One region of the Rhizobium mulingense genome, then DNA from elsewhere that is predicted to be linked to it. Evidence: predicted binding sites of a transcription regulator. Region 1 holds the regulator's gene; the other holds the start of a gene.

Region 1 (4,045 bases):
CGCCAGCGACACCGCTCGAGCCCTCGACGGCCTTGCCCGTGCAGGTCTATATGTGGGCGAACGAGGCCGAACGTGCCTTCGTGGAGCGTACTTCGGGTGCCATCATCGTCCTGCTCCTGTTCCTGATTGTCATGAACATGGGCGCCATCCTCTTGCGTCGTCGCTTCGAGCGCCGCTGGTAAACGGAGTTAAACATTATGAACATGTTGACGGAAGCTGCAGTTGAAAAGGCGCTGGATCAGAAGATGAGCAACGTCCCGTATAAGATGATCGGCCAGGATGTCTCGGTTTTCTACGGCGAGAAGCGCGCGCTTTTCGATGTGAACCTGAACATCCGCGAAAACACCGTAACCGCCCTGATCGGCCCCTCGGGCTGCGGCAAGTCGACCTTCCTGCGAAGCCTCAACCGCATGAACGACACGATCGACGGCTGCCGCGTCGCCGGCAAGATCACCCTCGACGGCGACGATATCTATGATCCCGACATCGACGTCGTCGAGCTTCGCGCCCGCGTCGGCATGGTCTTCCAGAAGCCGAACCCGTTTCCGAAGACGATCTATGAAAACGTCTCCTATGGCCCGCGCATCCATGGCCTGGCCAAGTCGAAGGCCGACCTTGACCAGATTGTCGAGAGCAGCCTGCAGCGCGCCGGCCTCTGGAACGAGGTCAAGGACCGCTTGCATGAATCCGGCACCGGCCTCTCCGGCGGTCAGCAGCAGCGCCTGTGCATTGCCCGCGCCGTCGCCGTCAGCCCCGAGGTCATCCTGATGGACGAACCCTGCTCTGCGCTCGACCCGATCGCCACCGCCAAGGTCGAGGAACTGATTCATGAGCTGCGCGAAAACTACACGATCGTCATCGTCACCCACTCCATGCAGCAGGCCGCGCGCGTGTCGCAGCGCACCGCCATGTTCCACCTCGGCAACCTCGTCGAGGAGAACGATACCGACAAGATGTTCACCAACCCGGACGATCCGCGCACCCAGGACTACATCATGGGTCGCTTCGGCTGATTGCGGCAATCCGAAGCCTTCCCGTTATTCGAGGACAAAGCCCCATGGCATCGACACATATTTATTCTGCCTATGATGATGATCTGAAGTTCCTCTCCAGGCGAATTTCCGAAATGGGCGGCCTGGCCGAGCAGATGGTCGCCGAATCCGTTCGCGCCCTGGTCAACGGCGACACGGCGCTGGCGCAGAAGGTCATCTCTGACGATGTGATCCTCGATCACACCGAACGCGAAATCGGTGACAAGGCGATCGTCACCATCGCCCGCCGTCAGCCGATGGCCGCGGACCTGCGCGAAATCATGGGTTCGATCCGCATCGCCGCCGATCTCGAACGTGTCGGCGACCTCGGCAAGAACACCGCCAAGCGCGTCATCGCCGTGCAGAGCACCGGCGTTCCGCGCAAGCTCGCCCGCGGCCTCGAGCACCTGTCCGAGCTGGCGCTCGTCCAGCTCAAGGAAGTGCTCGACGTCTATACGACGCGCGCCGCCGACAAGGCGACCGCCATCCGCGAGCGCGACAACGAGATCGACGCGATGTACACGTCGCTGTTCCGCGAGCTCCTGACCTATATGATGGAGGATCCGCGCAACATCACGAGCTGCACGCATCTTCTGTTCTGCGCCAAGAACATCGAGCGCATCGGCGACCATGCCACCAATATTGCCGAAACGATCTACTACATGGCGACGGGAGCCCAGCCGGAAGGCGATCGTCCGAAGGATGACAGTGCCAACACCGTCGGTGCCGCCACGGAATAACCGTGTCGAGCCCATTGCGTGCGTGCCCGTTCGGGGCGCGCAAAGAGGTCGCAGCCAATTTCTGATTTTGCGCGGGATCCTGGCTTAAATCACTCCGGATTTAAGGATCATGCGCGAGGAGACGAACACGCATGATCCCGAGAGTTGCAGTTGTTGAAGACGAAGAGGCCCTCAGCGTGCTCCTTCGCTATAATCTCGAAGCGGAAGGCTTCGAGGTCGATACCATCCTGCGCGGCGACGAGGCCGAAATCAGGCTTCAGGAGCGCACGCCCGACCTGCTCATCCTCGACTGGATGCTGCCCGGCGTCTCCGGCATCGAACTTTGCCGGCGCCTGCGCATGCGGCCGGAAACCGAGCGTCTGCCGATCATCATGCTGACGGCGCGCGGCGAGGAGAGCGAGCGTGTCCGCGGGCTTTCCACCGGCGCCGACGATTACGTCGTCAAACCGTTCTCAACCCCCGAGCTCGTCGCCCGCGTCAAGGCGATGCTGCGCCGCGCCCGCCCCGAGGTGCTGTCCTCGGTGCTGAAATGCGGCGATATCGAGCTCGACCGCGAAACCCACCGCGTCCATCGTAAGAGCCGCGAGGTCCGCCTCGGTCCGACCGAATTTCGCCTGCTGGAATTCCTGATGTCGTCGCCGGGCCGCGTCTTCTCCCGCTCGCAATTGCTCGACGGCGTCTGGGGCCACGATATCTATGTCGACGAACGCACCGTCGACGTCCATGTCGGCCGCCTGCGGAAGGCGCTGAATTTCTCCAACATGCAGGACGTCATCCGCACCGTGCGCGGCGCCGGCTATTCGATGGAAGCGTGAGGCGCAGGAAGTGTGTGTGGTCGGCGTTCCCACCGGTGCAGCCTTTCCACTCGCAATGCGCCAGCGCAGCCTATGCGTGTTCGGCACCACTTCTCCTCCGTCATCCCAGGGCTTGACCCTGATCCATGCTGCTGGAACCGCGCGGCCATGGCATCCAACTGCAGACAAACAATTGAAGCCGCGTGCTTGGTTGTGGATCCCAGGAGCAAGCCCTGGGATGACGGAGTTTGGGGAGGACGACCGGCAAGAAGCGAGACGTCTGGAGCAACTAAGCTAGAGCGATTCAGCCTTTCATGGAAACAAGAGTCCTCTAATGGAGTCCTTGAAAAAACCGCTTCAGGCGTTTCCTGGAATTGATCTAAGATCTGGACGGGTTTGCGCTCTTTGCCGTATCAGCACCTAACGCCACAGCTCCGTCGCTCCACAAAAAAACGGGCCGCGCGGGCCCGTTTCGCATTTCCATGACTGGTCCGCTCGCTCAGCTGACCCGCGCTGCCGCCCGGCGCCGTTCATTGACCGGCTGATAGGCGAGCTTCTGATGATAGCTGCAATAAGGCGAATTGTCGGGGGATTCGCAGCCGCAGAAGTGGAAATCCTCCTTCAGCGGATCGCCGACCGGCCATTTGCAGGTGCGTTCGGTCAGTTCCGTCAGGCCGAGGCGGCGCGAGATCGGCACAACCACATTGCCCTTCGGAACATATTCCATTTCCTCGATCGTTTCGATCTCGATCTCTTCCTTCAGCATCGTTGCGCCCTGCTGGCGGGTAACGGTGCGGGTGGTAATTCGGGAGGCGTAGTTCGGCGCGCGCGGCGCCGATGTCTGGCGCTTCGGCGTGCGCGCCGCCGTCGCCGTGCCGCCGGCCTTGGCGCGGCCCGGCAGGCTCAGCCGGTGTACCTTGCCGATAACGGCGTTTCGGCTGACACCGCCGAGCTGCGCCGCGATCTGGCTGGCGCTGAGCCCTTCGGACCACAGCTTCTTGAGTTTCTCGACCCGCTCGTCTGTCCAGTTCATGCCCTGTCTCCACCTTTTGCGTTGGTGATGGCAGAATCCCTCACCGTTGTCCCGGAAGCCTCCGAAACAAGAAACGCTTGATCAATTTTGGTGACTAGTTCCGCCGCATGCAGTCTAGTAATTGAACTTTAACCTAGTGTGAGGCTGACTCCGTGACAAGAGTCGCGGGAATCCGGATGAATCGAATTCGTAGTTTTCCCCAACTTGCTGCCCCTGCGTGTCATTTCTGCAATAATGCCTGTTGAAGGCTGAAAATGCCGCTGTGCAAGCTTGCTGCATCCGCTAAGGCCGCAGTTTTGTTGACATTGCAGCGCGAAAAGGAAATAGTACCGATCGCCGCCGAAAGGCGGCATTTTTGATTTTTCGGGCCTGGTTTTCTTAGCCGGAGTCCGTACTTGACAACGCTGATCGGGAGACCCGCGCCATGGCCGAAGCCGCGCCGCTTTA
Region 2 (4,045 bases), on a different contig from region 1:
ACCGATGATGAAATGCACGCGCGCCACGCCGCCTTCGGGGAAAGCCGGGTAATAGGCGGAGACACGCCCGTCATAGACGGTCTTCAGATAGGTACCGATCCGCTCGCGGACGATCGAATCATATTCCTCGCGCGGGACATAGACGATGACCGAGACAAAGCGGTCGAAGTGGTCGATGCGCGGCAGGACACGAACGCGCGGCCGGTCGGCCAGGTCGTTGATCTGCTCGGCAAAGCTTGCAAGCAATGTCGTGTCGATCTGGAAAAGATCGTCGCGCGGATAGGATTCCAGCGTGTTATCAAGCATGCGCCCGGAATGGCTCATCGGGTCGAAGCCGAAATGCTCCTTCACCTTTTCGATCTTGGAACGCAGCAGCGGGATTTCCGAGGCGAACGAGGTGTAGGCGGTCGAGGTGAAGAGGCCGACGATGCGCAGTTCGCCGGTGACATTACCCCCGGCGTCGAAACGCTTGACGCCGACATAATCCATATAGGCGCGGCGATGGACGATCGATTTCACATTCGCCTTGGTGACGATCAGGAAGTCGGGGCCGTCGAGGAAGGCGAGGATCTCGGGCGTCGTGGTCACGGCATCCTTGCCGGTGCGCAGCACGAGAACATCGGGATTGGAGAGGATGCCGAGGCCCGTGCCCTTGTCGCGCTCGACCTTGGCATCGGCACCTTTGCCGGAATAAATATATTCGCGCATGCCGAGGAAGGTGAAATTCTCGTCGCGCAACCAGGTCAGGAACGCCACCGCCTCGGCGTGTTCGGCCTTCCTGCGGCCGGCGGCGTTGGCCGAAAGCTCGGCGATCACCCCGTCGAGCTTGGAAAGCATTGGCTTCCAGTCCGAGACGGACAGACGGACCTGTTCAAGCACGGTCTGGATGCGATTGACGAGATCGGCAGCCTGGCTGGAATTCAACGGGGCGATATGAAGCTGGATGTGGCTGACGCGCGTCGCGGGATCACTCGGCTGGTCGGCGGAATAGAGCGTAGGCGCCTTGCCCTTCTCCATTATGAGGATGGGGTGCACGGCCATGAAGAGATCACGGTGGGTGCTCGTTACTTCACCCATCACCGATTCATAGAGGAAAGGCATATTCCGGTCGGTGACCGAAAGCACCGAGACGGCAATGCCGTCAGGCGCCACACCGCCGATGGTGTCGATACTGACGCGCGGGGTCTTGCTGTTCCAGGCGGCAAGTTCTTTCGCCGAATGTACGGCAGAAAGCGCCAGCATTTCAGGCGTGTACCGTTCGAGATCGTCATTGCTTGCCCGGCCGAAGAGAATTTCCGGATCGAGATGGGCCTCGCCCCTCTCGTTGGCGATCTTTCGCGCGCCTTCAATCTGTTTTTCTCGTTTCGGATTGTTTCTGGCAGCCATGGATCGCCTCCCGCAATGGACTGATTTTCTGCAAGCTAGCAGAAGATTCTTCGAAAAAATCTCTAAAATGGGGGCCAGCGGGATGGTTTTGATGCTTTTTGACGTCGGAAATGGGAAATTGTCGGCGATTTTTCCGATTTCGTAGCCAAAACAAACGTGGACGGCCCTCTTTTTTCCTCCGCCGCACATTTCCATGCTCACGTGAAGAATGGTTGACAGCGCAGCGTCAAAAAGATCATCAAACGCCATCATCATTCGGACTTCGGTATCATGTCGGAAAATGCAGCGGGCGCAGTCATCGTCATTTCCAGCCATGTCGTGCGCGGCTCGGTGGGCAACCGGGCGGCGGTGTTTGCGCTGGAGACGCTCGGCCATCCGGTCTGGGCGCTGCCGACCATCGTTTTGCCCTGGCATCCCGGCCATGGCCGTTCGACGCGGCTGACATTTGCGGAAGCCGATTTCGACGCGGCGATCGACGATCTGATGCGTGCGCCCTGGATCGGTGAAGTCCGGGCGGTGCTTTCGGGCTATTTCGGCAATGCTGCCCAGGCGCGCTCCGTCGCCCGGCTGATCGCTGCCCTCCGGCAAAACAATCCCGGACTGCTTTATGTCTGCGATCCCGTGATGGGCGACCTCGGCGGGCTCTACGTGCCGGAAGCCACGGCCGAGGCCATTCGTGACCATCTCATCCCGCTCGCTTCGCTGGCGACGCCGAATCGCTACGAGCTCGCCTGGCTGTCGGGAGCAGCACTTGACGACAACAGCGCGATCATGGAGGCGGCGTTGGCGCTCGGACCGTCGCGTATGCTCGTCACCTCGGCGGTGCCGATGATGGCGGGCGGCACCGGCAATCTCTACCTCTCCGGTCGTCACGCGCTTCTTGCCGAGCACCGCGTTGTCGAGAACCCGCCGAATGGTCTCGGCGACCTGCTCGCCGCGGTTTTTCTGTCGCGCCTGTTGTCCGGCCTCGAGGATGAAAAGGCGTTGCAGCTTGCCACCGCCAGCGTGTTCGAAGTGCTCGCGCGTGCCGTCAAGCGCGGCAGCAACGAGTTGATGCTGGCAAGCGACGCGTCCAGCCTTTCGACGCCGATGGCCATGGTGCAGATGCGTCGGCTCGTCCACCCGGCGCAGCGACGGAAAAAATGACGCATCTTCCAGAATGCTCATTTTGCGGTGCAGCAGTTGATCTTGTCTTCCGCGCGCGGTAATTCACTAGCATGCAGCGTTTCCCAAACACCCTTCTGGACGGCTATCGCAACTTTATGAACGGGCGTTACGCCGACGCTCGGGACAGGTATCGGCAACTGGCCGAAAACGGTCAAAGTCCCAGTACGCTGGTGATTGCCTGTTCGGATTCACGTGCGGCTCCCGAGCTGATCTTCGATGCCGGCCCGGGCGAGCTTTTCGTTATCCGCAACGTCGCCAATATGGTGCCGCCCTACGAGCCGGACGGTCATTTCCATTCGACATCGGCCGCGCTCGAATTTGCCGTGCAGGCGCTGAAGGTCTCGGATATCGTGGTGATGGGCCATGGCCGCTGCGGCGGCATCCGCGCGGCGCTCGATCCGAATGCAGAGCCGCTGTCGCCGGGCGATTTCATCGGTCGCTGGATGTCGCTGGTCAAACCGGCAGCCGAGCAGATCCAGAGCAATGACGTGATGACGGCTGCCGAGCGGCAGACGGCGCTGGAGCGTGTCTCGATCCGCAATTCGATCGACAATCTCAGAAGCTTTCCCGATATCAAGGCGCTCGAGGAAGCAGGAAAAATGCATCTCCACGGCGCCTGGTTCGACATATCGACGGGTGAACTCTGGGTCATGGACGCCGAAACGCGTGATTTCATTCGCCCCGAGATTTAGGGATCAACGAGTTTATCAGTTTTTTAAGGATTGTTGTTAACCTCCCTGAATTGGTCGCGCACGACCGACGTCTTGATCACCGTGGCGATTGGCGATGAAGTTCGAAACCATCAAAAAGGTTATTCTGGCGGCCATCTTGCTGCCCTTCGTCTTCATGCTCATCGAAGGCGTCGTCGTCATCCGGACTTCGCTGACACAATACCGGAACCTCGAGAAAGACCGGCAGTTCGCCGACGTGCTTGCCCGCGGCGGGTCCATCGCCGCCACGGAGATCCTGAGTGAAATCGGCGCCACGCGCCGCTATCTCGCCCATCCCAGCAGCAGGAACGCGATCGACATGCAGCGCAGCCGGGCGACGCTCGACAACGAACGCCGAGCTTTTTACGCCAGCCTGCCTTCCCGCGACGTGTTCGATGAAGGGCTTGTGGACGAATTATCGGCTCTCGGCCTCGCCTATAGCCGCATCGTCGCCGCCCGAAGCGCCGTCGACCAGGGTCGCTATGCCGGTGGCGATCCCGGTGCCATCTACTGGTACGCAGCTCTCAAGCAGCTTGCCGTCGTCGATGCGCTCTCCCCGCTGATCAACGATCCGGTGCTGCTCGAGAAATCCAACCAGCTGATGGGCATCATGCTGACCTACTACGGCGAAAGGCTGATCACCGGGATTGGCACGCGTTATCTTGACCGGGGCCCTTCCGCCAGATTTCCGGTGGAGCTGTTGGTGCAGGGAAAAGTGATGATCGGCGAGGGTATGGACCACATGGTCTTCCACTCCGCGGCGCCGATCGTGCGCGATATCG

What was found. The regulator PhoB, encoded in region 1, activates phosphate uptake and scavenging genes when phosphate is short. The targets are predictions, from matches to a motif close to TGTCATNNANCTGTCAT.
Region 2: PYR71_RS13115 (NAD-glutamate dehydrogenase) is a predicted target of PhoB. The motif match lies at 1,588-1,604, and genes of this name have one in related genera.

The regions. Positions count from the first base shown of each region.
Region 1 covers NZ_JARFVE010000002.1:505,249-509,293, reverse strand. The annotation lists gene pstA (phosphate ABC transporter permease PstA) at 1-182, shown strand, start outside; gene pstB (phosphate ABC transporter ATP-binding protein PstB) at 198-1,013, shown strand; gene phoU (phosphate signaling complex protein PhoU) at 1,058-1,771, shown strand; gene phoB (phosphate regulon transcriptional regulator PhoB) at 1,903-2,586, shown strand; gene PYR71_RS02610 (GcrA family cell cycle regulator) at 3,065-3,598, opposite strand; gene PYR71_RS02605 (aspartate aminotransferase family protein) at 4,023-4,045, shown strand, end outside.
Region 2 covers NZ_JARFVE010000005.1:92,148-96,192, forward strand. The annotation lists gene PYR71_RS13115 (NAD-glutamate dehydrogenase) at 1-1,386, opposite strand, end outside; gene pdxY (pyridoxal kinase PdxY) at 1,657-2,532, shown strand; gene PYR71_RS13125 (carbonic anhydrase) at 2,604-3,245, shown strand; gene PYR71_RS13130 (GGDEF domain-containing protein) at 3,340-4,045, shown strand, end outside.